Regions from separate parts of the Virgibacillus alimentarius genome, predicted to be linked through region 1. Evidence: riboswitches for the same ligand, from Rfam matches in the RefSeq annotation. Region 1 holds a riboswitch; the other holds the start of a gene.
The links. A riboswitch is a leader RNA that binds a small molecule or an ion and turns the genes downstream of it on or off. The one in region 1 is predicted to bind FMN.
Positions count from the first base shown of each region.

Region 1 (16,077 bases):
AAAATACGTAAAAGCTCGAGGCAAAGGTGGTTTTGTGCGGGCAGAATGGAGAGAAATGTGCGAAATCATCGCTAGCTCTTCCATTTACACCATTAAAAAATATGGACCTGACCGTATTGTAGGGTTCAGTCCTATTCCTGCAATGTCCATGGTCAGCTATGCCGCTGGTACACGTTTTCTTTCTTTAATTGGTGGTACGATCTTAAGTTTTTATGATTGGTATGCTGACTTACCGCCTGCATCTCCACAAGTGTGGGGAGAGCAGACAGACGTTCCTGAGAGTGCGGATTGGTACAACTCGAAATACTTTATTATTTGGGGTACGAATTTACCGCAAACCCGGACACCGGATGCTCATTTTATGGTTGAAGCAAGATATAACGGAACAAAAGTTGTAGGTGTAAGCCCGGACTATGCGGAATATGAAAAGTTTGCTGATATTTGGCTTCCGGCAAGAGCAGGGACAGATGGTGCACTTGCTATGGGGATGACCCATGTTATTTTAAAAGAATTTTATGTTGATCAGGAAACACCTTATTTTACAGCGTATGCAAAAAAATTTACAGATTTGCCGTTTTTGGTCACATTAAACGAAGACGGGGATGATTGCCGTTCCGAAAACTTTTTAAGAACAAATGATATAAATGACGACCATAAACTTGGGGATTGGAAGACTGTTGTTTGGGATGCAAATACAAATCAATTGGAAGCACCTAATGGAAGTCAAGGCTTTCGCTGGGATGATGATAGCAAGTGGAATCTTGAATTAAAAAAAGAAGATGGAAGTTTCATTGACCCCAAATTAAGTTTTATTGATATGTCTGATGAAACCCTAATGGTAAGCTTTCCAAACTTCTCAAGTGAGAATGAAGAAATTATTAAGCGAGGTGTCCCTGTAAAGCATATTCAGGGCAAAGACGGAAAAGTAATAAAAGTTACAACCGTATATGACTTAATGATGGCACATGTAGGGGTGAATCGTAATTTACCTGGGGATTATCCGACTGACTATTATGATCCAAAGCCTTATACACCTGCATGGCAGGAAAGCATCACTGGTGTCAATAAAAACCATGTCATTCAAGTTGCAAGGGAATTTGCTGATACTGCAGCACGTACAAATGGAAAATCAATGATTGCGATGGGTGGAGGTACAAACCATTGGTATCATAGTGATCAAATATACCGCTGTATCTTAAACCTTGTACTATTAACCGGTTCACAAGGAGTTAATGGCGGTGGCTGGGCGCATTATGTTGGCCAGGAAAAGGTCCGGCCCCTAGAGGGATGGCAGCAAGTCGCCTTTGCAAAAGACTGGTTCGGACCGCCACGTATGCAAAATGGCACATCATTCTTTTATTTTGCTACGGAACAGTATCGCTATGAGGCTAATATTAATAAGGAACAATCAAATTGGGGAGGAAAGTATAATCAGATGCATCCAGCAGATGTTAATGCGCTTGCTGCAAGGCTTGGTTGGTTACCTTCTTTTCCGCAATTTACTCAAAACTCAATTGATCTTGTTCAGGATAGTCGAAAAAAAGGTGCGAAAAACGATCAGGAAGTAATCGAAGACGTTGTTAAGCAAATTAAAGAAGAGAATGTGGATTGGGCGATTGAAAACCCGGATGATCCTAGAAATTTCCCTAGAGTATTTTTTAACTGGCGCTCTAATTTATTGGGTGATAGTGGAAAAGGCCATGAATATTTCGCGAAGCACTTAGTAGGTGGGGAAGATCAAATACTAGGCGACATAGAAAACTCATGGAAACCGAATACGGTAAAGGCAGAAGGAGACCCTCCAACTGGAAAGGCGGATCTTTTAGTCAGTGTTGATTTTCGCATGACTAGTTCAGGGTTATTTTCAGATATCGTTTTGCCTACTGCTACTTGGTATGAAAAGTTTGATATAAGCAGTACAGACATGCATCCCTTTGTCCATCCATTTAATGCAGCCATTTCTCCACCTTGGCAAGCGAAAAGTGATTGGAATACGTTCAGAGAAATCAGTAAAGTATTTTCGGAACTTGCAGAGAAGCACCTGCCGGCATGTGATGATATCGTAATGACGCCACTTGGCCATGACTCTGTAGGAGAAATCGCTCAATCACGTGGAAAGATTAAAGATTGGCGCAAAGGAGAAATTGAAGCAATTCCAGGAAAAACGATGCCTAACTTTAAAATTGTTAGACGGGATTATCCGAATGTTTATCAAAAAATGACTACCATAGGTCCTGAAATTAAAAAAGGGTATGGAGGAAAAGGGGTAAATATTCCCGGTGAGCCGGTTTATAAAGAATTACTTAGCCGGATAGGAGTCTCTAAAAGAGAAGGAATCGGAAAAGGAAATCCGGATTTGTATACAGATAAGCAAGCTATTGACGCTATTTTGTTAATGTCAGGGGCTACAAATGGAAAGAGGGCAGTTGCCGGTTGGAAATCACTGGAGAAGAAAACCGGTCAAAAACTAGAGGAAATTGCAAAAGGAAGACAAGATGAAGATATAACATTAAATGATTTAACGGCTCAGCCGCGACATGCCATTTCAACACCGGTATGGAGCGGGCTAGAAAAAGATAATAGACGTTACTCTCCATTTACGGTGAATACCGAATACAATATTCCTTGGCGTACACTGACAGGCAGACAAAGTTTCTATCTTGATCATGAAATGATGTTGGACTTTGGTGAAGGATTGCCTTTATATTTACCGCCTTTATCAAAAGGACCTTTTCTAAAAAATGAAAAAGGAGTGGAAAGTAATGGGAAATCCATTACAGTAAGGTATTTAACACCACACCAGAAATGGGGCATCCATACGATGTTCACGGATACAACGAACATGTCCACACTATTTAGAGGGTGGCAAACGGTATGGATGAATGAAGAAGACGGAGCGTCTATCGATATTAAAGATAATGATTGGATCGAAGTATATAACCGAAATGGGGTCATTTCTGCACGTGTTGTTTTAACCTATCGTATTCCAAAAGGGATGGCATATATGTATCATGCTCAGGATCGAACATTGGGGGTGCCGGCGACAGCTATAAATAAAAAACGCGGAGGCACGCATAACAGTGTGACACATATATCCTTAAAACCAACGCATATGATAGGCGGTTATTCTCAACTGAGTTATGGTTTTAATTATTACGGACCGACAGGGCATCAAAGAGATACAATTGCTGTTATCAGAGCATTGAAGGAGGTAGATTGGCTTGAGGATTAAAGCACAAGTTGCAATGGTCATGCATCTGGATAAATGCATCGGCTGCCACACTTGTTCGGTGACTTGTAAAAATACTTGGACCAACCGCCCAGGTACAGAATACATGTGGTTTAATAATGTGGAAACTCGTCCTGGACCAGGCTACCCAAAGAGCTGGGAGGATAGAGATCGATTTAAAGGTGGATGGGAGCTTCGGAATGGAAAATTAAAGCTTAAAGCTGGAGGTCCTATCTCCAAACTTGCGAACATTTTCTATAACCCTAATATGGCAGATATGAATGATTATTATGAGCCATGGACCTATGACTATGAGCATTTAATCAACAGCCCGAAAACGGATAATCTGCCCGTAGCAAGACCACAATCAATGATCACAGGGAAATATATGGATAAACCAGAGTGGGGTCCAAACTGGGATGATGACTTAGCAGGTGGCAGTGAAGTTGTACCATTGGATCCTAATGTTCAGAAATTACAGGAACACATTTCAATGCAATACGAAAAAACATTTATGATGTATTTACCAAGAATTTGTGAACATTGCTTAAATCCATCTTGTGTAGCTTCATGCCCTTCTGGCGCTTTGTATAAACGGGATGAAGACGGCGTTGTATTAGTGGATCAAGAGGCATGTCGTGGCTGGCGATTTTGCATGAACGGTTGTCCTTACCATAAGGTTTATTACAACTGGAATACACATAAAGCGGAAAAATGTAACTTCTGCTATCCAAGAACAGAAGCAGGCCTGCCTACAATTTGTTCGGAGACTTGTGTAGGAAGAATCCGTTATATCGGTGTCGTTTTATATGATGCAGATAAAGTAAAAGAAGCAGCTTCTGTTGAAGACCCACAAGATCTTTACGAAGCACAGTTATCTGTCTTTCTCGACCCATTTGACCCGGAAGTCATCAAAGAGGCAGAAAAAGCCGGAATTAGTGCGGACTGGATAGAAGGGGCACAAAATTCACCTGTATATAAGATGGCAATGAAGTGGAAGATTGCTCTTCCATTACACCCAGAATATCGCACATTACCAATGGTTTGGTACGTTCCGCCTCTTAGTCCGATTATGAATCATATTACAAATGAAAATGATTTAAAAACAGATGGATACATTCCGGCTGTTGATCAAATGCGTATTCCTATGGAGTATCTGGCATCTATCTTGTCAGCGGGAGATACGGATGTTATACGAAAAGTTTTGCTGAAATTAACTGCAATGAGAGTGCATATGAGAGGTAAAACAGTAGGCGGTATTGATCAATTTCGCCAAAGTGAATTAGTGAAGGAGGCCGGTACAAGTCCGGAAGAGGTTGAAGAAATGGCGCGGCTCCTTGGAGTTGCGAAGTATAATGAACGTTTTGTTATCCCAACAGGGCGCAGGGAAATGGATGAAAATCTTTATTTTGAACAGGGTACATGCAGCCTTGAAGATTTGGCTCCACCAGAGGGTGTGGCATACCATTCATTCGGGAAAGGGGAGTAGGCAATGGAAGAACAAGAAAGAACATTACTCGTCATTGTCTCCCATCTTTTAAGTTATCCTCAGGATTCTTATATGAATGAGCGTAGTGATTTAATGGATTTGATCATAGAAAACATAGACTCGGAAGTAATAATAGAAGAATTACATCAAGTTTTTGACCTTTTAAATCGTCTAAGTTTACAAGAAATGAGAGAAACGTATGTATCCACCTTCGATTTAAAGTCAAAATTAGGTTTATATTTAACAGCACACGAACTTGGGGATAGCAGAAAACGGGGTGCTGCACTCATTAAATTACAAAAGATGATCAATCAAGCTGGTTTTGAGAGGATGGATGGTGAATTAGCCGATTATATGCCAATGCTTTTTGAATTTTTGGCTGTTTCACCTGAAAACAGTCATCATGAGCGTTTGCAAAGACGGCTTGCTGTAGCAGTTCAGAGAATGTTAAATAATATACCTGATGGTAATCCATATACTCCTATTTTGACGATTTTAATGCGGTATGTTTTTCCCGCTCCAACAGATGAAGAAATTGAAAAATTAGAATTCGAAAGAGAAGAAGCTGATTTAGAAGAATTACCATATCCAATTATGTACGAGTAATAGAGATGAATCTACATGAATAAGCCAAAGGGGGTAAACAAATGGCCGCTATCTTTTGGTGGGTTATTTTTCCATACATCACATTAACCATTATGGTTCTTGGCTTGCTTTATCGTTTTGCATTTCGTCAGTTAAGCTGGGCCGCTCCATCTACGGAGTTCTTCGAGAAGAAATGGCTGCGAATCGGTTCACCGCTTTTTCACTGGGGTATCATTTTTGCCTTTCTTGGCCATGTAATGGGAATGGTTATACCAAAAGGATTTTATGACTTTTTTGGAATAAGTGATGAACTATACCATGCCGGGGCTATTATTGGGGGAGGAATCGCTGCTCTCATGGTGGTTGTCGGTTTAATTATCCTGTTAATCCGCAAAATGAAATTCGAACGTGTCCGGGCACATGCGACATTTGCATCGTTCTTTTCCCTCATAGCTCTAATTATCGTTGCAGGTCTAGGAACGTATATGACAATTATTTACAATACAACGGTGGTTTCGTATGAATACCGAACAACGATTGGACCATGGTTCCGCAGTCTATTTATTTTTCAGCCTAAATATCATTTAATGGAAAGTGTACCATTTGTTTTTAAAGCACATGTTATCGCAGCGTTTGCACTTTTTGCTGCCATTCCATTTACGAATTTAATTCATTTTTACACCTTGCCTTTAGGGTATCCGGGGAGAGCTCCGCAGCAATATCGTTCACGATCTAATTACAGAAAAAAAGGTCTATAGTACTTTAAAAAGAACCAGAAGCAAATGTGAGACAGCTCCTGGTTTTTTTACCGTAATCTCGTTTTAAACAAAATAGTACATGGAGGGGAAGGAAACAATGGTAAAAAAGCATAAAGGAATTAAAAGGAATGAAGCCCTTTATCCACTGTCACACCACCATACGAATGCATTATTTATAGCATTAAAGTTAAAGCAAGCAGGGACCGAGAAAAGCAGACTTTCATTGGAAGAAGTAAAAAAAGATGCTGTATCTTTCTTTGAACCTGGTGGCAAGAAGCATTTTCGCGAAGAAGAGGAAGTATTATTAACAGCTTATGCACAATATGCATCAATCGACCGTTCTGAAATACAAGAGATGCTGTTAGAGCATGTTAAAATACGTGCAAAGTTCGACACACTGAATAAATCTGATACAATTGATGTTTCATTCATGCATGATTTAGGCAACCTGCTGGAGTCACATATACGTAAAGAAGAACGAATTATATTTCCAATGATTGAAAAAGCAGTTCCGGAGGAAAAACTTCGTGAACTCGCATCTCATTTCCATGAAAACAAATAAAAATAGTTTGCGTTTTCTGAAAAAATAATGTTATACTTATATAGAAATTAAATACGCATTATATTCCTTCGGGGTCGGGTGTAATTCCCAACCGACGGTGATGAAATACTATTTCTAAGTCCGTGACCCGCAAGGCACTCGAAGCCGAGCGGTGGACCTGGTGAAACTCCGGGACCGACAGTTACAGTCTGGATGGGAGAAGGAATTTTTGAAGCCAGCAAAGCATTTTGGAAAATGTCCACATCGCATAGGATTCGTGTATCCTTTTTTGGTACATGATTGTCGAATAGATGGGCTATTTTGTTCAAGTATGTTTATTTACCTATAGCTAGCTTGCTAAAATTCTGCCCTTATACCTCTGAAGTGAATTCAGAGGTTTTTAAATGCGTTAAAAAGGGGGAGATTTATTGAATGATAAAAAGTATATGGAATTTGCTTTGACGATTGCGAGACAAGTATCTGGTCAGACGAGCCCCAACCCTTTGGTCGGAGCTGTGATTGTAAAAGATGGAGAAATAGTTGGATTTGGTGCTCACCTAAAAGCTTCAGAAGCACATGCAGAGGTAAATGCACTAAATATGGCAGGTGATAAAGCGAATGGTGCAACAATTTATGTCACGCTTGAACCTTGCAGCCATTACGGGAAAACAGCTCCATGTGCTGATCTATTAATTAATAGTGGAATTAAACGCGCGGTTATTGCATGCGTTGATCCAAATGAGAAAGTTTCCGGAAGTGGTATTGAAAAATTGCGTCAAGCAGGAATTCAAGTAGAAGTCGGTGTTTTAGAAAAAGAAGCAAAAAACCTCAATAAAGCATTTTTTCATTATATAAAAATGAAAACACCATATATCACAATTAAATCAGCGGTAAGTTTAGATGGAAAGACAGCTACATCCACAGGTGAAAGTAAATGGATAACTTGTGAAGAAGCACGTCTCGATGTACATCGTTATCGACATGAACATGATGCAATCCTTGTTGGTGTAAATACAGTTATAAAAGATAATCCAAGTTTGACAACACGATTGCCACAAGGGGGAATAAACCCGGTTCGTATTATTTTGGATACGATGCTGCGGACACCGGTTGGGGCAAAAGTAATTACAGATCAGGAAGCGGAAACATGGATTATTGTTGGGGAAAATGTGAATGAGCAAAAGAAACAAATCTTCAGCAGTAAACCATATGTTAAAGTCATCCAGCTTCAGCAGGAGCAAATAAACATAGATGATGTACTGCGCATATTAGGAAGTAAAGGTGTCATGTCCTTATGGGTGGAAGGCGGAGCCGAAGTAAATGCTTCATTCCTTGAAAGCAGACACATCAACCAAATAATAACGTATATAGCACCAACATTAATAGGTGGAAAAGAAGCTCCTACATCATTTTCTGGAAACGGATTTCAATCAATGGAGGAACGGCTGTTATTAGAAATAAAAAATGTTGAAAAGATCGGTACGGATATAAAAATTATATCTGGTTTACGAGAGGAGGAATCAGGTGTTTACGGGGATTGTTGAAGAAATGGGAACGATTAAGAAGATAAATAAAATATCGGAACAATCTATTAAATTGACGATAGAAGCCGCAGATATTTTAGTAGATATGAAGCTTGGTGACAGCATAGCAGTAAATGGAATATGTTTGACGGTTACAAATTTTAATCAAGATGCTTTTCAAGTTGATGTTATGCCAGAAACGATAAAGTCTACTTCTTTAAATACATTAACAATGGGATCAAAAGTAAATCTAGAGCGTTCGATGTCTGCTAATGGAAGATTCGGCGGTCACTTTGTTTCTGGACATGTAGATGGGATTGGGAAAATTATTACGAAGCAAAAACAGGGAAATGCCATTTATTATACGATTGAAATCAATGATGAATTTTCCAAATTTCTACTAAAGAAAGGTTCCATTGCTGTAGATGGTGTTAGTTTAACTGTTTTCGAGCATAGCGCAAACACATTTACCATATCTCTTATTCCTCATACAACTTCTCAAACCGTGCTTGGATTGAAGGGACAAGGTGATATCGTTAATATCGAATGCGATATGCTTGCCAAATACGTAAACCAAATTGTAGGTGGTCCAGGGAAACAAAAAATAGACGAAGGATTTTTACAAACAAATGGATTTATGTAAAGGATGTGAACAATATGTTCAATACGATAGATGAAGCAATTTTTGATTTGAAGATGGGGAAGCCAATAATTGTTGTCGATGATGAGCAAAGAGAAAATGAAGGCGATTTGGTTGCATTATCTGAAAAAGTTACACCAGAACTGATTAATTTTATGATTACACATGCCAAGGGCCTAGTATGTACAACAGTTAAAGCGGATGTAGCTGAGAGACTCGGTCTTTCATTAATGACCAGTCAAAATACGGATCCCCATGGTACGGCTTTTACTGTAAGCGTTGACCATCAAGATACTTCTACTGGAATTAGTGCAGAGGATCGTTCATGCACCATTCAAGCTCTGGCAAGTAAAGAGACAGCAGCAACAGATTTTAAACAACCAGGTCATATTTTTCCATTAATCGCTAGGGATGGGGGTGTTTTAGAGCGGGCAGGTCATACAGAAGCTTCTGTCGATTTAGCGGTTTTGTGCGACGCCGCTCCTTCTTGTGCAATCTGTGAAATTATAAGAGAAGATGGAACAATGGCGCGTGTTCCTGATTTACAAAAGATGGCGCAAACCTTCGACTTAAAGCTTATAACAATCGAATCTTTAATTGCCTATCGAAAAAAGCATGAAATCCATGTGAAAAGAGAAGTGAAAACTTCCTTACCGACAGATTATGGTGTTTTTGATGTGATTGGATATTCGAATGATGTGGATCAGAAGGACCATCTTGCTTTTGTAAAAGGTGATTTAGCCGCAGATGATCCTGCACTCGTTCGAATTCACTCTGAATGTTTAACAGGAGATATATTTGGTTCTCATCGCTGTGACTGCGGTCCTCAATTAGATGAAGCGTTGAAAAAAATCGCTGCGGCTGAAAACGGTGTTTTAATCTATATGCGACAAGAAGGCAGGGGCATTGGATTAATTAATAAATTAAAGGCCTACCAGCTTCAAGACGCCGGATTTGATACTGTAGAGGCAAATGAAGAGTTAGGTTTTGCACCGGATTTACGGGAATATGGACTAAGTGCTCAGATTTTACAGGACTTAGGTATCAAAAAAGTAAACCTATTAACAAATAATCCAGATAAAATAGCCGCATTAGAGTCATTTGGCATCGAAATACAAGCACGTATACCGATACAGACAATTTCGCGTAAAGAAAGCGAATACTATATGAAAACAAAACAAGATAAATTAGGACATTTACTGGAAATATAATAAGAGGAGTGGAATAAAATTGGGTAAAGTATATGAAGGCAATCTAGTTGGTACTGATTTAAAAATAGCAATTGTAGTAGGACGATTTAATGAGTTTATTACGAGCAAATTATTAGATGGAGCGATGGATGCATTAAAGAGACATGGTGTAGATGAACAAAATGTTGACATTGCTTGGGTTCCGGGTGCATTTGAAATTCCTTTAGCTGCTCAAAATTTGGCAGAAAAAGATTATGATGCTGTCATTGCACTAGGAACAGTTATTCGCGGTTCTACATCCCATTATGATTATGTTTGCAACGAAGCAGCAAAAGGAGTTTCCAGTGCAACGCTGAAGACGGATAAACCAGTTATTTTTGGTGTATTAACAACGGATACGATTGAGCAGGCAATAGAACGAGCAGGAACGAAAGCAGGTAATAAAGGTGGAGAAGCGGCAGTATCCGCTATTGAAATGGCTAATCTAATGAAAAATATCAATCAATAAAAAGAGCCGAGTAGGAGCCGATTTAAGGTTACTTACTCGGTTTTAAATAAATTCATGGAAAATTAAAGGGCAGTAAGCTAAACTATTACTAGATTATCACTTATACTTGGAGGGGATGGAAATAAAATTTTTAGGATATCAAATACTCGCAATTGGAATTATTTGGACAGGAATGGCCTTTTTCTTTTCAAAAATGACCGAGCCGAGTAAGGTCATTTTTTATGTAGTTACATCTTGGCTATTGTTTTTGATTGTATTATTTGTGAAAAAGTTTTTTAAAGATCGAAAAAGATAACAACATATGATTTAACGTCGCGGATAACAATAAAAGCTTGTTTGCGCGACTCCCTCCTGAGAACAGGTCAACTTTTATTTCCCTATCCATGAATATAATAAACTGAGTAATAGCGAGGACGATAAAGGATGCTTACAATAGAAAACTTGCATAAATCTTATGGTGAAAAAGTATTGTTTAATGATATAACATGTACAATAACTGATCAGGATCGTATTGGGTTAATAGGAGTTAATGGGACCGGTAAATCGACATTTTTGAAAGTAATTGCAAATATAGATTCACCTGAAAAAGGGACGATGAAACATCCAAATAACTATCACATTGAATATTTAGCCCAGGAACCAGAACTCGATCCAAACTTAACGGTTATTGAGCAAATTTATTATGGGGAAGCTGCCATTATGCAGGTGATGCGAGACTATGAAAAAGCACTTCAAGCGCTTGCATCTAATTCAACGAATGAAGAAGCTCAGAATAATGTTTTAAAAATGCAGCAAAAAATGGATGAATACGAAGCATGGGAAGCAAACACAACTGCAAAAACGATTCTTACCAAATTGGGAATCACAGATTTTAATAAAGAGGTTACTGAACTTTCTGGTGGACAGAAAAAGCGTGTTGCGATTGCAAAATCTCTCATTCAGCCAGCTGATTTATTGATTTTGGATGAACCGACCAACCATTTAGATAATGAAACAGTTGAATGGCTGGAAAAATATTTAGCTTCTTATAACGGAGCGTTACTACTTGTTACGCATGACAGATACTTTTTAAATCGTGTGACCAATCAAATTTATGAATTAGATAAAGGAAACCTTTATATATATGAAGGAAATTATGAAGTTTTTCTAGAAAAGAAAGCAGAACGGGAAGAGCTGGAAGTCAGTTACCAGCAAAAACACCAAAACACATTAAGGAAAGAATTGGCTTGGCTGAAACGGGGAGCTAGAGCTAGATCAACAAAACAAAAAGCCCGTGTTGAACGTATACACGAAATGCAGCAGCAAACATTTGATACAAACAACCAAAATATTAATTTTCAAGTTGGTACAAAAAGATTAGGAAAGCAAGTTATTGAACTTCAAGGAATTACGAAATCTTATCAGGGAAAAACCTTATTGAAAGATTTTGATCATTTAATTACCCCTGGCAGTCGATTGGGGATTATTGGACCAAATGGTACTGGAAAAACAACATTGTTAAATATGATGGCAAAACGAGCTGCTCCCGATGAAGGGAATGTCCATATTGGAGAAACAGTAAAAATTGGCTACTATACCCAAGGTGACGAAGAACTTGATGGGGAAAAGCGGATTATTGAATACATTAAAGAAGTGGCTGAAGTTATCTATACAAAAGATGGGCAGCCTATCACTGCAGAGCAAATGCTTGAGCATTTTTTATTTTCCCGCCCGGAGCAATGGACGTATATAAGAAGACTTTCCGGTGGGGAAAAAAGGCGATTATATTTATTAAAAATATTAATGACTGAGCCGAATGTTCTGTTTTTGGATGAACCGACAAATGACCTAGATACGCAAACCTTAAGTGTACTAGAGGATTACTTGAATCAGTATCCGGGGGTTGTTATTACCGTATCCCATGACCGGTATTTCCTAGACCGGGTTGTAGATCAACTGCTTGTATTTTCTGGTACAGGGGAAGTTAATAAGTTTTATGGGAATTATAGTGATTACCTGGAACAAAACCAATCTAAAATAAAACATAAAGAATCAGACTCAAAGCCAAAAAAAGAAACGCGCAGTTCAACGAAGCAAAAACGGAAACTTTCCTATAAAGAACAGAAAGAATGGGAAAGTATAGAAGATGAAATTATAGGGTTAGAAGAGAAAGTTAATGACATTCAACAAGAAGTTGCAGAGGCAGGCAGTGATTTAGAGAAAGTACAAGAGTTGTATAAAGAACAACAAGAGATCGAAGCTGTATTAGAAGATAAAGTGGAACGATGGGAAGAATTATCCTTGTTAGTGGAAGAGTTAGAGAGATAGTTAAATAATAAGTGTAGTCATTTTTGGCTGGGAGGATGTTATGAAACAAATCTATAGTGACATTATACAGTTTCGTGGAAATCATTATGATTTTGGATTTAAGCAAGGGCAATTGCTAAAGGACTCACTAACAGTGGAAAACAGGGAAAAGCAATGGAAAATTAGAAAACCACGCTTTGCGATTGATGTAAATGAGGCAAAAGCAGCTATACGCTCATTTGCACCTGGCATTTGGGATGAATTGCTCGGTCTTCAGGATGCGTTGGAATGGTCGATGGCAAAAATTTTACAGGATTTTGGCGGGTATCGGTTGGAATACAATCGCAGTGGCTGTTCGATTTTAACTGGGCCAGATTATATGATTCGCAACTATGACTATCATCCAAAAACATATGAGGGTCGTTATACTTTTTTTCAACCTTCTGATCAAGGCTATGCAATTATTGGACCATCCCAGAGAATAACGGGCCGTATGGATGGAATGAATGAAAAAGGCCTTGCTTTAGGGTACAATTTTATGCACCGAAAAAAACCAGGAGATGGGTTTATATGCAACATGATTGGAAGAATGGTTTTAGAAAGCTGTGCAAATGTGGACGAAGCAGTATCCATGCTTAAAGAAATCCCACACCGCCATTCATTTAGTTATATCGTATTTGACGATAAGGAAGAGACATTTGTAGTGGAGGCTACACCAAGAGGCGTCGAAGTTCGCAAATCAAATGTATGTACCAATCATTTTGAACTTTTGAAGCACGAAAATCGATTTCATTTGGATGATTCCTATCAACGCATGGAAGCTATCCGAGCACAACAAAATCAAGCTACAGATGCGATCCGTGCATTTCGACTATTGAATAGCACAGATAAAGGAGTTTTTTCAAAGCAGTATAAAAATTGGTCAGGGACCATTCATACTTCTGCCTATTTTCCAAAACAAAAAATCGCATGGATTGCATTAGGTGGGGATCGTGATCCGATGATCTTTGATTTTGCGAAGTGGTTAAAAGGGGAAAATGTGAAGACGACACGCATATATGGTGAAGTAGAAACTGATTTAGGATTTCCTCATATAGATAGAAACACAAGATAACTGCTCGTTTCTACAGTTTTTACTCCTATACTGCATTAGTTTGTATACTTTATGGCAAAAAAGAAAATAGTATAGATAAGCAAAAATAAGATGAAAAACAGACAATTATCCTTTAGAATAGCAATGTAGATCCTTGATAAGTGGAAAAATAATCCTCAATTCGATGTTTAGTTGCGTGATACATACGGGAAAAGGGAAATGCCACGCTAAAGCGAATCAAGGATCAATAATTTATATTGGAGGTAACATAATGAATCTTTTTCAAGTAAGAAAGGGACAATTTGTTTACTATAAAAACGAACTGCATAAAGTATATTCCGTGAAACCAATGTTTAAAAAATCTGTACACCTCTACCGATTAAAAGATATGCAGCAAATTTTAACGAGATCTGCTGATATAACTCTTCACAAACCGAAAGATAAGGACACATTCATATTTTATGGAAAAAGATATACGATTGATAAAGACAAGATACCGGAACAGGGCGATTATATATTAATTATAAAACCCGCCCCAGACTTTTTAGATCATTATGCACTTAATGAGATCGAAAAGGTAGATTATATTGAAGATGGAAATGTGGTAACCACAAGAGACAATGGAGTAAAACATCATGAATATGTAGTCATGGTCCCAGGACGAGCAGAAGACAGTAATGAAATAGCTTATTATGATGCTAGTATAGTTTCTGAAGCGCAGCGAGCACAAGATGAATCACCTGGTTTCCTTTCCGTCAGCGACAATGAATTAAAACCTGTAGTAGGAGATATATATATAGATAAGAAGAATGAAGTAAAAGCTATGATCGTTGCGATGACAGATAATGAAGTGATCTTTGGCCACGGTCTCCGCGTGCACGTTGCTGAATTATTAGATGAAAATAACTTTAAATTAATTTACCGAATTGAAGAGGATTTATAAAAACTAAAGAGAAAAATAGGAGGTTATTAGGTGAATGAAATATCCTCCTATTATTTTTTATTTGGAGTCTCTTTCTCAATGAGGGGGGTTAATCCCAGTGAATAGGCACATCCTTTAAAAAGATTGGGCAAGAGGATAAGTGTGATGCCCGTATTACAAGAGAATAACCAACGACGGATTAAAAGGATTTATGAGACCAGCCTGAAATACAAAAGGAAAAACTCCCCACTCGAACAATCCATAAGGATGTTATTGTGGGGAGTTCAGTTAAATGATTCCTATAGATGTTAAGAATACAACAATAATGGTAACTGGTACAATCGTTTTAATCAAGGTATACCAAGCTTTAAAGGTTCCTACAGATAGGTTACTGCTTAGTAAGAATTCCTCTTTTACTAAAGTGCGTTCCATTTTGTAACCGATAAACAATGAGATAAATAAACAACCAGCTGGTAACATAATATTACTTACCAGAAAGTCAGAAGCATCGAAAACAGTTAAGTTAAATATTTTGAAATTTTCCATCGTACTTGATGATAATGCGGATGGAATACCAGCAATAAAGACAATACATCCCGCTATCCAAGCTACTTTTCTGCGTGAACGTTGCTTTTTTGCAGTAAAAGCTGAAGTAATGATCTCTAGCATACTGAATGAAGATGTCAAAATTGCGAATAGAAAGAGTAATAAAAATAAGCTTAAAAATAATTCACCAAATGGCATTTGTGCAAATGCTTCCGGCAGGACAATAAATAACAATCCAGGACCTTCCGCTGGCTCTAGTCCAAATGAGAAAACAACCGGGAATATTGCTAGTCCAGCCAGAAGTGAAACGAAAATATTCATAAATGAAACAGAAAGGGCTGAACTTGTAAGACTCACATTCTTATTTAAATAAGAACTGTAGGTTACCATTACGGAAACACCAACAGCAAGTGAGAAAAAAGATTGTCCAAGTGCATATAAAACGTTTTCAGCTGTAATTTTTGAAAAATCAGGCTGAAGGAAAAATTTCAAGCCTTCCATGGCTCCCTCAAATGACACAGAGCGTATAACAAGTATAATAAAGAATACAAATAACAAAGGCATTAATAGTTTACTTGATTTTTCAATTCCATTCTTAATACCGAAAGAAACGACGATGATATTAATCAGTATGAATAGCGCCAGTCCAAGAATTGTAATTAATGGACTTCCGGTAATACTCCCAAATAACTGTTCATAATTGGTGCCTTTATCAATAATTAAACCCGGGATTGACATTAGGGAATATATAAGTACCCAGCCCCCAA
Region 1 covers NZ_JAGIKX010000028.1:11,605-27,681, reverse strand. The annotation lists gene J2Z81_RS12415 (nitrate reductase subunit alpha) at 1-3,232, shown strand, start outside; gene narH (nitrate reductase subunit beta) at 3,222-4,718, shown strand; gene narJ (nitrate reductase molybdenum cofactor assembly chaperone) at 4,722-5,324, shown strand; gene narI (respiratory nitrate reductase subunit gamma) at 5,366-6,061, shown strand; gene J2Z81_RS12395 (hemerythrin domain-containing protein) at 6,159-6,623, shown strand; FMN riboswitch at 6,684-6,831, shown strand; gene ribD (bifunctional diaminohydroxyphosphoribosylaminopyrimidine deaminase/5-amino-6-(5-phosphoribosylamino)uracil reductase RibD) at 7,031-8,146, shown strand; gene ribE (riboflavin synthase) at 8,127-8,768, shown strand; gene J2Z81_RS12380 (bifunctional 3,4-dihydroxy-2-butanone-4-phosphate synthase/GTP cyclohydrolase II) at 8,783-9,976, shown strand; gene ribH (6,7-dimethyl-8-ribityllumazine synthase) at 9,996-10,463, shown strand; gene J2Z81_RS12370 (hypothetical protein) at 10,579-10,758, shown strand; gene J2Z81_RS12365 (ABC-F family ATP-binding cassette domain-containing protein) at 10,887-12,770, shown strand; gene J2Z81_RS12360 (C45 family autoproteolytic acyltransferase/hydolase) at 12,811-13,863, shown strand; gene J2Z81_RS12355 (hypothetical protein) at 14,114-14,785, shown strand; gene J2Z81_RS12350 (sodium-dependent transporter) at 15,053-16,077, opposite strand, start outside.

Region 2 (16,077 bases), on a different contig from region 1:
ATATCATAATCATTTTCTTTATTAAACCAAGGCGGTTTTGCAGTTGTTTTTAGGTACAAACCATCCTGTTTCTCATGATAATAATATTCTATATATGTTGACACAACACTGCTTGTTGCTATTTGATTAAAAGCGTGTGTTAACCCTTCTTTTGTATCATATTCTAATACTTTATTATTTTTCGTTTTTTGTATTAATTTATCCATAAATTGATCAGTTAATGAAGCGATTTGTTCATGGGACAATGATTGATCTTCTTCCTCTTGTGTTATGCTATGAACATTTTTTGCAGATATTATTTTCAGATTATTTGTTTGAAAAATGAATAAGGAAAATAAAATGGCAGAACATAACATCCATAATAAATACTTTGCTTTATGTGTTCTCATCGTAAAGTTCCCCCTTAGATTTTATATATAAGCCTGTCCTACTTATAATATTCCTTCAATTCCAAAAGGATAAACAACTTTACATACAAAAGAATAAGATAGCTTCCCATCTTATTCTTTCGTTCTTTACATATAATCATTTTTTAAAACATTCATACTTTCGATGTGCGCTTTTGTTTGTTCATCACCTAGTCCATAAATAAGCTGTAAGGCTTCATTTAAACCAAAATCATAATCATCGTTCGACTTATCCTTATGATATGCCAGAATCGGTACATGTGCTCTAAAAAAAGATCTTATACCAGCTCCGTGCATATTATCCATTTTAGCTCGTAATATACTAATTTCTTCATCTGTTGCATAAATGGTAAAAATGCTATTATTTCCATAAGGTATTTGAGAAATCTCATGTGTACCTACGTTTACATAATATCTTTTTCTTTCCATACAGCACCTCCTACTTTTAATTTGGCTCAAAAAAGCAGAAGCATGTATGGATTTTAAATTTTTTTAAAAAAAGAGCACTCATTAAAGGTACCGACCCCCGTAAGCTAGAGTAGAAAACTAACTTTCGGGGGTCGGTACCATGCAGAAGAATTTAAACTATAATTATACAAATTTTAATGAAAAATAACAAAATACGTCATTTGTTACGTTTTTCTAATCGCTCTATTAACTTATTCCTCAATAGCTTATTCGAAGCATTTTTAGGTAAGGATGCTACAAAATAAAGCTCTTTTGGAATTTTGTAATTCGCTAAAGCATTTTTTGCATAATTGACAATGTCTTCTGAAGTTACATGTTCCTCATTTTTCACGACAAAAGCTACTGGAACTTGTCCCCATTTCACATCATTTTTTCCAACGACACCAATTTCATGTATTTGTTCCATACCTGCAAGTACACTTTCAATTTCAGAAGGGTATATATTTTCTCCACCAGAAATAATTAAATCATTCCTGCGATCAACGACGTATAAAAATCCTTCATTATCTACATAACCAAGATCTCCTGTAGCTAGCCAACCGTTACGTAAAGCTTTTTGAGTAGCGGTCTCATTTTTATAATATCCCGACGCAACCATTGGACCTTTTACATAAATCTCCCCAACATGTTCGCCCTTGTTATTACCAATTTTTAACTGTGCTGGAAACAGAGGCTTTCCTGCAGAACCTATCTTCTCTAATGCATTTTTTGGACTCAAGGTAACTATTTGTGACGAAGTTTCTGTCATGCCGTATGATTGAAATACTGGTATTCTTCTTGCTTTTGCTTGATTTAATAACGGCTTTGGAGCCGGACCCCCTCCAAGCAACATACAACGAAATGCAGTTGGATAATGGTTATTTCCAAGTAATTGAACTAATTCCTTGAGCATAATCGTTACAACAGAAACAATGGTAACATCTTTTTTCATAATAGCTTCATGAATTAATGCTGGATCATACTTTTCCAGTAAATAAACGGGTATACCATAAATGACACTGCGGATAAAAATGGATAATCCGCCTACATGAAAAATTGGTAATGTAGCTAACCATTTATCATTTTCAGATAACCCTAGATTTAATGCAGAACCGATTGCACTCCACCAATGATTTCCATATGTATGCATAACACCTTTCGGAAAACCTGTAGTACCAGATGTATAGATAATTGTAAATACATTATCTATATTTATTTCTGTTTTTAATTCGGTATTTTTCTCTGTTGATTGTTCTATTTGGGAAAATGTGTTAATCAAAACAGAAACGGGAAATTTCATTTTTCTGATTCTATTTTCCATTTCATCGCTGACAATGATGAAGGATACATCTGCATCTTTCACTTGGTAATTTAATTCTTCCTCTTTTAATCTGGTATTCAGCATAACCGAAACAGCTCCCAGATAACTTAACGCATGAATAGTAATCACCATATCTATACTGTTATTAGATAGAATTCCGATGTGAGAACCTTCTTTCACTCCATTTTCAGCTAATTTTTTCGCAAATGTTTGACTTGCAGAAGCCAATTCTAAAAATGTCATATGATAACCATCTGGCAATTCTATTGCAGTTTGATCAGGTGATAGTTCTGCTCTTTTACTTAACCAATGTGGTATCGTTTCAGCCATCACTTATAAAGCCTCCTTACGTAATTGAAAAGAGGCTTTTCCTAATGAGTTGACCCCCTCTATGTAAAATACTTTAGAGGGGGTCAACCATATGCTTCCTAAGAAAGCCTCTTTTGAAAAATATAGATTAAGGAAAACGCGGAAATTGCTTGAAATCCGGTTTTCTTTTTTCTTTAAACGCATCTCGTCCTTCTTTTGCTTCGTCCGTTGTATAATAAAGAAGCGTTGCATCTCCACCAATTTGCTGCAAACCTGCTAAACCATCCGTATCTGCATTAAATGATGCCTTCAAGAAACGAAGGGCTGTTGGTGATTTTTGTAACATCTCTTCACACCACTGAAGTGTTTCTTCTTCCAACTTTTCTAATGGAACAACAGTATTTACCATGCCCATTTCATATGCTTCCTCAGCATTGTACTGGCGGCATAAATACCAGATTTCGCGTGCACGTTTATGTCCAACCATGCGTGCGAGATATCCTGCCCCATATCCAGCATCAAAGCTGCCGACTTTTGGACCTGTTTGTCCAAATACAGCATTTTCCGCTGCAATCGTTAGGTCACATACAACATGCAGTACATGTCCTCCACCTATAGCATAGCCTGATACCATCGCGACAACTGGCTTTGGTATCGTTCGAATTAGTCGCTGTAGGTCTAATACATTTAAACGCGGAACTTGATCTTCCCCTACGTATCCACCATGACCTCTTACAGTTTGATCTCCGCCTGAGCAAAAAGCTTTATCTCCAGCTCCAGCCAGAATAATTACACCAATGGATGAGTCATCCCTCGCATCAGCAAAAGCATCAATCATTTCATTTACTGTTAATGGAGTAAAGGCATTATGTTTTTCAGGACGATTCATTGTTACCTTCGCGATTCCATTATATTTTTCATAAATAATTTCTTGATACTCTCTTGCTTGTTTCCACTCGACTGTCATAGAAATCCTCCTTATGTAATTACAATGAATTTATTTTTAAAATAAACGCAGTTACTATTTTACCAAATATTTTAGGTTGTTCCACATGAATTGCATGCCCTGAATTATCAACAATCACTAGATCACTTGATTTAATACGTTTTTTCATCCTTTTATTAATTTGAATAAATTTTTGATCGTCACTGCCTACAACTAATAATACTGGCTTCTCAAATCTAGTTAACTCCGACCACCAGGAAGGTTGTTTTCCGTTTCCCATGTATCTTAAAGATCGGGCTAAACCCTCTTCCGTCTGCGCTAATCGTTCTTGTCGAATGGATTGCTGGACTACTGCTGATAATCTTTTTTGAGTGTGGAAAAGCGGGATATTTTCCCAGTAATGAACAAATGCTATTAATCCATCTTGCTCTATTTTGCTTGCGAGTTTTTCATCATTTGCAGCCCTATTCATACGCTCTTCTGTAGAATTTAACCCCGGAGAAGAACTTTCCAAACATAATGAAGTAACCATTTCAGGGTAAAACATTGCAAAAGATAACGCAGTTCTACCTCCCATTGAATACCCTACGAGATGAACCTCAGAAAGTTTTAAATGAAATAACAATTGCTTTATGTCAAAACAACAAGCCTCCATTGTTCTAGGAGATTGTGTTCTTGTTTTACCATGGCCCGGCAAGTCGACCGTAATAATTTGAAAGTGTTCCTTCAAAACGGGAATTACCGAATACCACGTAGATGTGCTGCCGGTAAATCCATGGAATAAGACAACAGGCGGACCATTTCCATCAATTTCATACCAATATTTCGCATCTTCTATTTTAAAATACAAAATATTTCACCACTCACGATTTAAAATTTCATTTTCTATTGCTCGCCACTTACTTTGATGCCATTTAAGATTTTCGGTTCGATCTGTTTTTACTTCTATAATGTTTATCCCTTTGTGCTTGTAACTTTTATGGAGTGCAATTCTTAACTCCTCTTCCTTCAACACACAAGAATAATTTCCTCCATACATTGTCACTGCATGCTTAAAGTCGATGTCTATAGGAGTTCCAAATAATGCTTCAAAATGTTTATCGTCACCCGCTTGCGGCAGAAATGAAAATATCCCGCCACCATTATTATTTATTAATAAAATCGTTATATTAAGCTGGTAATGTTTCGCAACCAAGAGACCATTTAAATCATGAAAGAATGACAAGTCTCCTATCACTAATGTGATATGCTCGCCTGAGGCTGCGGCTCCAAGACTGCTAGAGACCATACCATCTATCCCATTAGCCCCTCGATTTGCTAGAAGTCTTAATGTTTTAGATGTCGTCATGAAAAAGGTATCCACATCACGAATAGCCATACTATTTCCCACGTATAATGTGCTTTCTTCAGGAACAACTTCAAATAAAAGTCGTATTGCTTCTCCTTCTGTCAATTTCTCATTTTTTTCTTTTAACCTGAATAACTCTTTTTGAGCAATTGTGTTCATTTCTCTCCACTGACCTATCCAATGTGGGTCACAATTTATCTCCTCTGATGCAACGGTTAAATCCTTACAAAGCAAGATAGGGTTAGCGAAAATAAAAGTTGATTGATTGCCGGCTGGCTCACGAAACCCTTCATTTTCTTCCACAATAAATTGTTTTGTTTGATGGTGATCTTTCACATAAAAAAGATATGCCTTTGAAACTGGCATCGCCCCAAAGCGGATAATAAAATCAGGTTCGAGTTGCTTGCGAATCGCTTCATGACGCAAAAAGGAATCATACCCATCAATGATATGATTTTTATCATGTTTTCCTGATCGAATTTGGGATAGTGGGTCAGCTAAAATAGGTATATTCCACCTTAATGCTAATGTCGTAATAGCTTCAGCAAGGCTTTCACTTACTTGAGGGCCACATACAAATAAACCTCTTTTTTTGTTTTTTAAATCATCAAGAAGTTGTTTTAATTGAGGTTCGTCTAATATCTTTTCACCTACGTATGCAGGATGATACGAGTCCTCTTTTTCTTGCTCCCACAATTGTTTTATTGAAAAGTCTGGAACAAGCGGTTCCCGGAGGGGAAAATTTAAATGTACTGGTCCTGCATTCCCTTCTTGTGCTAAATAAAGAGCCCTTGCCGCTTTACTTCTGGCATAATTTAGCATCTTAGATGAAGCCTCAGGTAATGCCATTTCATGAAACCATTTAACATAATCCCCGTACAATTTAATTTGTTCTATTGCTTGCGGAGCACCGACGTCTCGAAGTTCATGCGGACGATCCGCTGTTAGAATGACTAGTGGAACTCTACTGTAATACGCTTCTACAATAGCTGGAAAATAATTTGCAGCTGCAGTTCCAGAGGTACATACCATAGCGACAGGACGCTTGGTTTGTTTTGCCATTCCCAATGCAAAAAAAGCGGCAGATCTCTCATCTATATGAATCCAAGTGTTTATTCCTTCATGTTCTGTTAATGTCATAGCCAGTGGTGTTGACCTTGACCCTGGTGAAATCACCACGTCTGATAATCCATTTTTGGCAAGTTCATCGACAAAATTCGCCACATACCGTGTTAATCTTTCCGTATGGTTCATTCCCTTATCCTCCTAAAACGGATAGCATAGGCAGAAACTTAATATTTGTTTCTTCATATTCTGCTTCAATATCAGAGTCCTTTACTACACCACATCCTGCAAACAAGGATGCTTTATCCCCTTTTATAAGGCCAGAACGTATGGCAACCGCGAATTCGCTATTTTGATTACTGTCCAGCCAGCCAATTGGCGCTCCATACCAGCCGCGATCTAATTGCTCATGTTCGCGAATAAAGGCTAATGATTCTTCTGTCGGGGTTCCTCCAAGCGCTGGAGTAGGGTGTAGCTCTCTAACAATGTCAAAAATACTGTATTTATCCTTAAGTTTTGCTATAACAGGTGTAAATAAATGTTGTAAATTTTTTAAAGGATAAATAACGGGCTTACCCGGGATATCGATATCTGTACAATAATCATTTATTGCACGCTTAATCATTTTTACAACAAAATCATGTTCCTCTCTATTTTTTTCATCGTCTAGAAGTGAGATACCTATTCTTGTATCCTCTTCCTTCGTATTTCCACGAGGTGCAGTTCCTGCTAAACATGTGGAAAGCAACTGGTTTTTCTCCAGTTTTACTAATCTTTCTGGGGTTGCACCTATAAAACAGTCATTCCCGTTTTCAAACGCAAAAATATAACTAGTTGCTTGTGTTTTAATCAATTTATCTATAATAGCGGAGATTTCTGCTTTATTCTTTAGTTCTAAGCGTAATTCCCTTGCAAGCACAATTTTTTTTGCTTCATTCTTTTCAATCTTTTCCTTTGCAAGGCGAACACTGTGCTTCCACGCTTCAGGGTTTTTTTCTTCCTTCGACTTAATCCCAACTCCCTGGGGGATTTTAATAAAAGTATTAAACAATTTCTTCTCAGCTTGTTTACATGCCCTCAGCATCTGTTTTGGATGATCATTTTTCGTTACTTGAATATTAATTGTAAAATAAGTGGTGTTATTGTTTTTGGTTAATAAAAATTCTGGTATCGTAAATCGGCTTGGCTGGAAGTTTTCCCATAAACTGGATCTTTCTCGTTTAGGATCAAAAGACATACCGCCTAGTGCAAGTAGACCTGTACCTGCTACCTCATACGGATTATGAATGATTGCTTCTTGTAAGAGTTTATTCCACTCTTTCTCGGTTTCGTTATATCTTGATTTGTTTGCAACAATATCATATGCCTTTCCGACGCCGACTACGCAAAAATCATCAGCGGTACTAGACCAAAAAATTCGATTTTTTTCTAACATTTTTGCCGCTTCAAAAAATACAAGAGGATCTATTCTATTTACTTGTTTGGTAAAACTAACGAGCTGAATTTCTCCATTTGTTTTCACTTGATCAATCGCTTTACTAAGCAGAAATTCTATTTGGTCTTCCTTCATTTCAATCATCTAATATAAACCTCCGTTAAACATACGATGCAAAATACCCTTCTCTATTTTATTCTCTTTTTAATGGTTTCTCAAGGAAAGTCTTTCCCTAGCTAGTCTAACTTGCTCATTGACACACTTCACAGAATTACATAGACTTAGAATGATATGGACGAAAATTCAGGAGGAGAACAATAATGCAAGATAAAACAAATATAAAAGAAGTCCTAAATGAAAAAGAAGGCTTTCAAATCTGGTGGCGTCTGCTACGCCCACATACATTAACAGCCTCTTTTGTTCCTGTTTTTGTTGGTACCATGTTTGCATTTAATGATGGTACAATAGAGATTAGGTTATTTTTAGCTATGCTGCTAGCTTCTATTCTTATACAGGCAGCTACAAATATGTTTAATGAGTATTATGATTTTATTCGCGGTTTGGATAACGAACAGTCAGTTGGAATCGGCGGTACCATTGTTCGTGATGGTATCGCACCAAAGACAATCTTAAACCTTGCTTTTACCTTTTTTGGAATAGCCATACTACTTGGTGTTTATATATGCATGGAGTCAAGTTGGTGGATCGCAGTAATTGGTCTTATCTCGATGCTTTTTGGATATTTATACACCGGGGGCCCCTTTCCAATTGCTTACACACCCCTAGGGGAACTATTTTCTGGCTTTTTTATGGGAACAGTTATTATCGGCATCAGTTATTATATCCAGACACTCTCAGTTACCGTTGATGTTATACTCATTTCTATCCCTGTTGCTATATTTATCGCCAGCATTATGCTTGCCAATAATATTCGTGATTTAGATGGAGATAAACAAAACGGACGTAAAACAATTGCTATTTTAATCGGACGTAAACAAGCGGTTAAATTAATGGGATTTTTATTTACTGCATCTTACGTCCTGACCGTTCTTTATATTATACTTGGTATTTTACCTATTTTATCTATTGTTGTAATACTTAGTAGCATAAAGGCACGAAATGTAATAAAAAATTTCGAAGGAAAAACAAAACCTATTGAAATGCTACCTGCAATGATTGCTACAGGAAAAACTAATACTTTATATGGTATCTTACTTGGACTTTCATTGCTTATTAGCCACTTTATATAAAAAGGAGAGCATGCATGATGGATCTAAAAAACACATTAATGGAAGCACTTGGGATTGAAATTGCTTCATTAGATAAAAATCTAGTAGAAATGACGATGTCTGTCGATGAACGTACACATCAGCCAGCTGGGTATCTGCATGGCGGGGCTAGTATTGCACTTGCTGAAAGTGCTGCTAGTATAGGTGCCTACTTAAACATTGACCCAGAGATATCAAATGTTTTTGGTATAGAAATTAATGCCAATCACATCAAAAGTAAACGAGATGGAATTGTTACTGCAAAAGCTACACCAAGTCACATTGGTAAAACGACGATGGTCTGGGAAATTAAAATAACGGATGAAGAAGATAGGCTTATATGTGTTTCAAGATGTACGATTGGGGTAGTTCCAAAAAAATAGATTTAGCAAAAACACGCTTCAGAAATAAAGCGTGTTTTTTATATCTTCCCATGATGCTTACCTTTGTTCAATTTGAAAAGTAAATTGATTGTCACATTGGAATTTTCCCTTACTATATGTACGTTCAACAAATGTCAGGTGGTTTGATTTATCCACAAGTAAAATCGTAGACGAACGCGTACCATAATTAGGTATTTTAATAAATAAGGGTGAAAGTTTTCGTTCTAATTCTATATTTACACCAGTATTTGGTAAATTTATATCTTCTGTTTCTTCCATATCAGTCAAAAATTGAAATAGCTTGTTTATATTTATCGTTTCCTGTTCCATTATATGTTCTTTCAGTTTTTCCTTTCCCTTAACTACTTTCGGCCAAGGTGTGTCTAAGAAATGGTTGCTTAATCCATGTGTGCCAGCAGTAATCTCTAATATTTTATTTTGTCTATTACTTAAATAAAATAAATGATCCGGATTTCCTACTATTAAGTTAAAACCGGAATAATTATTAGCGTTTTTTTGTATGGATTCGAGATAATTTTGGGGCCCCATGTTTCCTGACAAATAAGCACTTACAAGTTCTCCCCTTGAAATTTTATTCGTATTTTGCTGATCTGCTTCACGAAAATTTGTTAATGCAGCAATACGTCCTTTCTTTGTCACACCAAGCCAAGTGCCCATTCTCCTTAAATCACGTCCTGCCAGTATGTTTGGGTTATCTTCCCAAAAATGTGCTGGCATTGTTGGACGTTCATAAAATTCGTCGCGATTTGCTGCTAATACTAATTTATAGATTGGGTGATCATGCAATTGAAAGTTAATTAAACACATGAATAATCCTCCTGTTTATTAATACGAAAACCAAGTAAAAAAGCCAATCCCTATCACCTTATGGGACTGGCTTCTTTTTACATCTATCTATACAAAGCTTGTTTGCTTTTGTTCAATCCAACTGCGCATTTTAATGAATAAAGGCACAAATAAAAGACCAATTACTATTCCTTTAATTGCATTAAATGGCAATACTCCTCCGATTATAGTAAGCCATTTTACTTTATCAGTCATTTCCCAGCCCATAAACCATGCATATGCTGGTAGTATGAGCAAGTAATTTAAGATACTCATTCCAATTGCCATGATAATTGTTCCGGAAACTAATCCAGAAATGATGCTTTTTACCCCTTTATATTTATGATATAGGATAGCAACAGGTACGACAAACATAACCCCTGCTATAATATTTGCAATCACACCTATTGGGTCCGCTGCTCCTGTCACTGCCAGATAAAGGATGTTTTTAATCGCGACTACGATTACACCAGCAAACGGCGAGAAGATTAAAGCAGCCATTAAAGCCGGAACCTCACTAAAATCAATTTTTAAATAAGGTGGTAAAAATGGCAACGGGAAATTCAAGAAAAATAAGATAAGTGAAATTGTTCCCAGTAATGCTAAAATAACCAGTTTTACTAATTTTGATGATGATGTATTTTTCATCACCATTCTCTCCCTTCATCTAATCGATTCCCATCTCGTCTTGTGATGAAGGATGAGCATATTTCCTTTTACAAAATGAAAAACCCCAAAGCCTAATCGGGGCTTTAGGGTATACAAGTCATAGGAAAATAAAGGTGTTTTCTCACACCATTTTCAGCTCGACATCTTCTCCCATCCAGACTTTAACTGTCGGTTCTGGACTTACACCAGATCAACCACGCTGCGAATATTTATGCTTTGTGGGTCACGGACTTAAGCAAAGTTCTTGCCTTTACCGTCGGTCGGGAATTGCACCCTGCCCCGAAGATGGAATCGATATAATATTGTTACCTATTATTATACATGTATTTGTGCAATTTGCAATAAAAATTTTATAAAGACAGCAGATGATTAATCATCTAAGGGATTGAGACTTTCTTTTCCAGTTAAATTAGATATCATCTCTACAAGTAATTCTATTTCTTCATCAATATCTTTTAAGCTTACAGTCTCAACTGGGGAGTGCATATACCGTAAGGGTAAAGATACTAATGAAACTGGCACACCAACACCAGTCAAGCGCATCTTATCTGCATCAGTTCCAGTCATTCTCGGAGTTAATTCATATTGAATATTCATTTTCAGCTTCCTCGCAGTCTGCTCTAACAATTTATTTATTTTAATATTAATTGGAGCACCTTTTGCAAGTACAGGTCCCTTTTCCAACTTTACATCTCCATGCTTGTTTTTATCTACACCCGGATAATCCGTGGCAAAAGTAACATCACAAGCGATTGCCATTGTTGGTTGAATACCCGCAGCTGCAAAATAAGCACCTCCCATATTTGTCTCTTCATTTACAGTGCTTGCTGCATAAACTCCAACCGTACAGTCCGTTTTGGATAATCTTTTTAGTATTTCTGCGATGATAAATGCGCCCGTACGGTTATCTAAACCACGTCCAGCCACATACCTGTCTGTTAATATTTCAGGTTCTCTTTTATATACGGCAAGATCCCCAATTTGAACATATTTCTCCGCTTCCTCTTTTGATTGATATCCACAATCAATAAATAAATCCTCTAGATCAAAATCTTTTTTTAATCCGCCATGATGTTGAGCGTTCACTCCAATAACACCTGTAACTGTTTTATTATAACCAAGTACACTTGTCTTCATTCCCACTGCTGCCTTAGGGTTAATCCCCCCCACTTTATCAAAATATAAAAAGCCATGATCATCTATGCGATTAATAACAAGTGCAATTTCATCACAATGACCTGCAAGCAAAACTTTAAAAGAGGCATTAGGATTTAGCACGCCTATTGCATTTCCCGCATTATCTGTTCGGATTTCATCTGCAAATTTTTCAACATAATTGATCCATTTTTTTTGAATTTCCATTTCATTACTTGAAGGTGAGGGAGTTTTTAATAGCTCCATTAAAAACTCAGTGTTTGATTGTTTCAATCGTATTCCTCCTAATTTTTTCTATAATACTGTTTATTTTAAGTTTAAAAATAACGAACGTCTAGTATATTGATTACTTTGAAATCCATATTGTATAATTTTGTTAACCCTCTGTCTATACTAATAAAATACCATTCATGTCTATAAGGAGAGCGTAATGAGTATTGAATTTTTTAAAAACATTTATTTTCGATTACCCATTATTCTTAGACTTCTAATTACAATTTTAGTTATTATGCTTTTTTTCGGCATTATTATTCGAATTATCGAGCCTGATGAATTCCCAACTATATTTGAGGGTGTTTGGTGGGCTTTTGTAACAGGAGCAACCGTTGGCTATGGCGATTATGTGCCGTTAACCGTTATGGGAAAAATAATAGGCATTTTCCTTATTCTTTCCGGGGGAGGTTTACTAACCTTTTATATAACAACATTATCAGCTGCTACTATCAATCACGAGCGTAATTTATCAAAAGGAAAAATTGAATATAAAGGAAAAGATCATATTATTTTCATCGGTTGGAACGAACGAACACGAAAATTAATCGAAATGACCGAAAAACATAATCCCAATATTGATATTGTTTTAATCGATCGTACCCTAAAACATCTACCTTTTCAAAAAGTTCCTGTACATTTCATTCATGGGAATGCAAGTGAAGATAATACATTACGCCAAGCACATATTGAAACAGCAAGTTGTGTTGTTATTACAGCAGATTTTTTCACAAAAGAACATCAACCAGATCATTACACGATTCTAACTACTGTTGCTATAAGAGGGAATAATTCACAAATACCAATTATTACTGAAATATTTTCTACCATGCAAATTGATAATGCACTACGAGCTGGTGCCAGTACCATTTTACGGCCAAATGATTTCATGAGTTTACTAATGTATCATGAATTATTTCATGAAAAAGAGGCACATCCTTTTGAAGCTATTTTACAACTTTTAACACATCAGCAATTTCGCCAGACTAAAGTACCTGAACACCTCATTCACAAATCTGTCAGGGACGCATCCTTCCAATATTTTAAAAACAGACATATTTTTCTTGGTATTATACGAGAAGAAGAATGGAAACTAAACCCTTCTCCGGATTTACTTTTGCAACAAAACGATATTGTTGTTACTTTGTCCCATTGGTAAAACAACGTTGATGATTCTAGACTTTTGCTTAAAAAGTTAATTTATGATAGTATGTTAACTTGTATGAAAAGAAACTGAATATAGATATAGGAGTTGTTTATCATGACAGATAAATTTGAGAGTGGTCAGGTTTTAGAGGGAAAAGTAACTGGGTTACAACCATACGGAGCTTTTGTTGCCTTAGATAACGATACACAGGGATTGGTTCATATTTCCGAAGTAACACATGGTTATGTAAAAGATATTAATGAATATCTGTCAATCGGCGATACTGTAAAAGTAAAAATTTTAACGATCGATGGAGAAAAAAATAAAATGTCATTATCTATCCGTGCTACAGAGGAAGCACCCGCAAATAATAATGCGAAATCTGCATCTAAAAGCAAACCTACACAACAAAAAACTGAATCTACAGGATTTAACACACTCAAAGGAAAGCTTGAAGAATGGATTGAACAATCAAAAGAACGTGAAAATACATTTAAGAATTAAAAGGGGCTTCTCAGGTAACATTGACTAAAATAGAGCAATGTTGGTTGAGAAACCTCTTTTTTAATTTTTATCATTCTTGATTTAATCACTTTACTACTTTAAAGTAAATGTAACAATAATAAAAGGGGTGTTATAGATGACGCACGTTTCTTTAAGGTATGATAAAGCATTACCTTTTTTTACTCAATCGGAAATGGATAATTTGAAGAATTTTGTACAGACTGCGCATGACGCTTTACATAACAAAACTGGACCAGGCAATGATTTTTTAGGCTGGATTGATTTGCCTGAAACATATAATAAAGAAGAATTTGCCCGGATTAAAGCATCTGCTGAAAAGATAAAACAGGACACAGATGTTTTACTCGTTATAGGAATAGGTGGTTCCTATCTTGGAGCACGTGCTGCTATTGAAATGTTAAATCATTCATTTCAAAACCTACTGCCAAAAGAAAAACGCAAGTCCCCTCAAGTAATTTTCGCAGGACATCATATGAGTACTGCCTATGTCAGCGAATTATTTGATCTGCTTGAAGATAAAGATGTTTCCATTAATGTTATATCAAAAAGCGGAACAACTACCGAACCCGCTCTGGCTTTACGTATTTTCCAAAAATACATAGAAAAAAAATATGGAAAAGAAGAAGCAAAAAAGCGTATTTATGCAACTACAGATAAAAGAAAAGGTGCATTAAAAACAGTTGCGGATAAAGAAGGTTATGAGACGTTTGTTATTCCTGATGATGTTGGTGGTCGCTTTTCCGTACTAACAGCAGTAGGTTTACTTCCAATCGCTGTAAGTGGAATCAAGATTGATGATATGATGCATGGAGCCAAAGAAGCGATGGTTGACTTAGCTGAACCTTCTTTAGATAAAAACCCAGCATATCAATATGCCGCATGCCGAAATATCCTTTATAATAAAGGAAAAACAATCGAAATGCTAATTAATTACGAACCTCATCTGCATTATTTCGCAGAATGGTGGAAACAGTTATTCGGAGAAAGTGAAGGCAAGGATCATAAAGGAATTTTCCCTGCTGCAGCTAATTTTTCTACTGATTTACATTCCATGGGTCAGTACATTCAAGATGGTCGTCGTGATCTTTTTGAAACAGTGCTGCATGTAAATGAATCAAAAATGCAAATAACACTCGAAGAAGACGACGTGAATACGGATGGACTTAATTACCTCGTAGGAAAAACCATTCATGAAATCAATGACAAAGCGTATCAAGGAACACTACTCGCTCATACAGATGGAGGCGTTCCAAATTTAATTATAGAATTGCCTAAACTGGATGCATTCACCTTTGGCTATTTAGTTTATTTTTTCGAAAAAGCATGTGCAATGAGCGGATATTTATTAGGGGTAAACCCTTTTGATCAACCAGGAGTCGAGGCATATAAAAAAAATATGTTTGCTTTACTAGGTAAACCAGGGTTTGAGAATGAAAAGGAGAATTTAGAAAAACGACTGAATTAAAAGGGATTAAAAAAATGTAAAAAGATGTTTAATTTATTTTCTTCTGGGAATAACTATAAATGTAAGACTTTCTCGTATTCCCCCTGTGGGCAAAGCGCATTGCGCTTTGCTTTTTTTTGTAGAATTACCCCACTCCCAGAAGAGTAATTCTTATCCATTTTCACTTTTTTCGTTATAATAGAAGTAACAAGATAAGAGGAGGGATTGTTAATGGGAGTATTTGATACCATTCAGGCGCGAAAAAATACTCGTTCAGTAAAATGGGATGGGCTGAAATCCGTATTCCAAACGAAGGATGTCCTGCCAATGTGGGTTGCTGACATGGATTTTAAATCCCCGCAAGCTGTAAATGAAGCTTTAATGAAGCGGGTAGAACACGGAATTTACGGTTATACAATGATTGACCATGATGTTAAAAACTCTATTGTGAATTGGATAAAACGACGACATCATTGGCAAATACAGCGCGATTGGCTAACTTTCAGCCCTAGTGTAATAACAAGTTTACATATAGCTATTCAAGCATTAACAGAACCAAATGATAAGGTTCTAATTCAAACCCCGGTTTATACACCATTTTTTAATGTGTTAAAACAACATAATCGAGAAATGGTCAAAAATCCCCTTGTCTTACAAAATAATTATTACAAAATTGATTTTGAAGACTTTGAGGATAAACTAAAACAAGGTGTAAAAGCATTTATATTATGTTCACCACATAATCCAGTCGGTCGTGTTTGGACAAGGGATGAATTAGAAGAAATCGCCCGATTATGTTTAAAATATGACGTGATTATTTTGACTGATGAAATTCACGGGGATCTTGTATACCCGAATCATCATCATATTCCTTTTGCTTCATTATCTAATGAAATAGCAGAACAGACAATTACATTCATGTCTCCTTCTAAGACATTCAATTTGGCTGGTCTGCAGGCATCCTACATGATTGTTAAAAATCAAACAAAACACAAAAAATTAACAGAACACCTTAAAAAACAGGGGCTAAATACATTAAATACAATGGGAAACACAGCTCTTGAAGCGGCATATAATCATGGCGAATCTTGG
Region 2 covers NZ_JAGIKX010000007.1:15,554-31,630, forward strand. The annotation lists gene J2Z81_RS06110 (hypothetical protein) at 1-389, opposite strand, end outside; gene J2Z81_RS06115 (hypothetical protein) at 516-836, opposite strand; gene J2Z81_RS06120 (o-succinylbenzoate--CoA ligase) at 1,033-2,505, opposite strand; gene menB (1,4-dihydroxy-2-naphthoyl-CoA synthase) at 2,633-3,451, opposite strand; gene menH (2-succinyl-6-hydroxy-2,4-cyclohexadiene-1-carboxylate synthase) at 3,471-4,280, opposite strand; gene menD (2-succinyl-5-enolpyruvyl-6-hydroxy-3-cyclohexene-1-carboxylic-acid synthase) at 4,287-6,032, opposite strand; gene J2Z81_RS06140 (isochorismate synthase) at 6,037-7,422, opposite strand; gene J2Z81_RS06145 (1,4-dihydroxy-2-naphthoate polyprenyltransferase) at 7,599-8,528, shown strand; gene J2Z81_RS06150 (hotdog fold thioesterase) at 8,546-8,929, shown strand; gene J2Z81_RS06155 (NRDE family protein) at 8,987-9,757, opposite strand; gene J2Z81_RS06160 (ECF transporter S component) at 9,845-10,423, opposite strand; FMN riboswitch at 10,583-10,735, opposite strand; gene J2Z81_RS06165 (M20/M25/M40 family metallo-hydrolase) at 10,814-11,845, opposite strand; gene J2Z81_RS06170 (potassium channel family protein) at 12,030-13,028, shown strand; gene yugI (S1 domain-containing post-transcriptional regulator GSP13) at 13,131-13,520, shown strand; gene J2Z81_RS06180 (glucose-6-phosphate isomerase) at 13,657-15,006, shown strand; gene J2Z81_RS06185 (MalY/PatB family protein) at 15,217-16,077, shown strand, end outside.
Region 2: linked by a shared signal. The riboswitch ahead of J2Z81_RS06160 (ECF transporter S component) and the one ahead of ribD (bifunctional diaminohydroxyphosphoribosylaminopyrimidine deaminase/5-amino-6-(5-phosphoribosylamino)uracil reductase RibD) in region 1 are both predicted to bind FMN.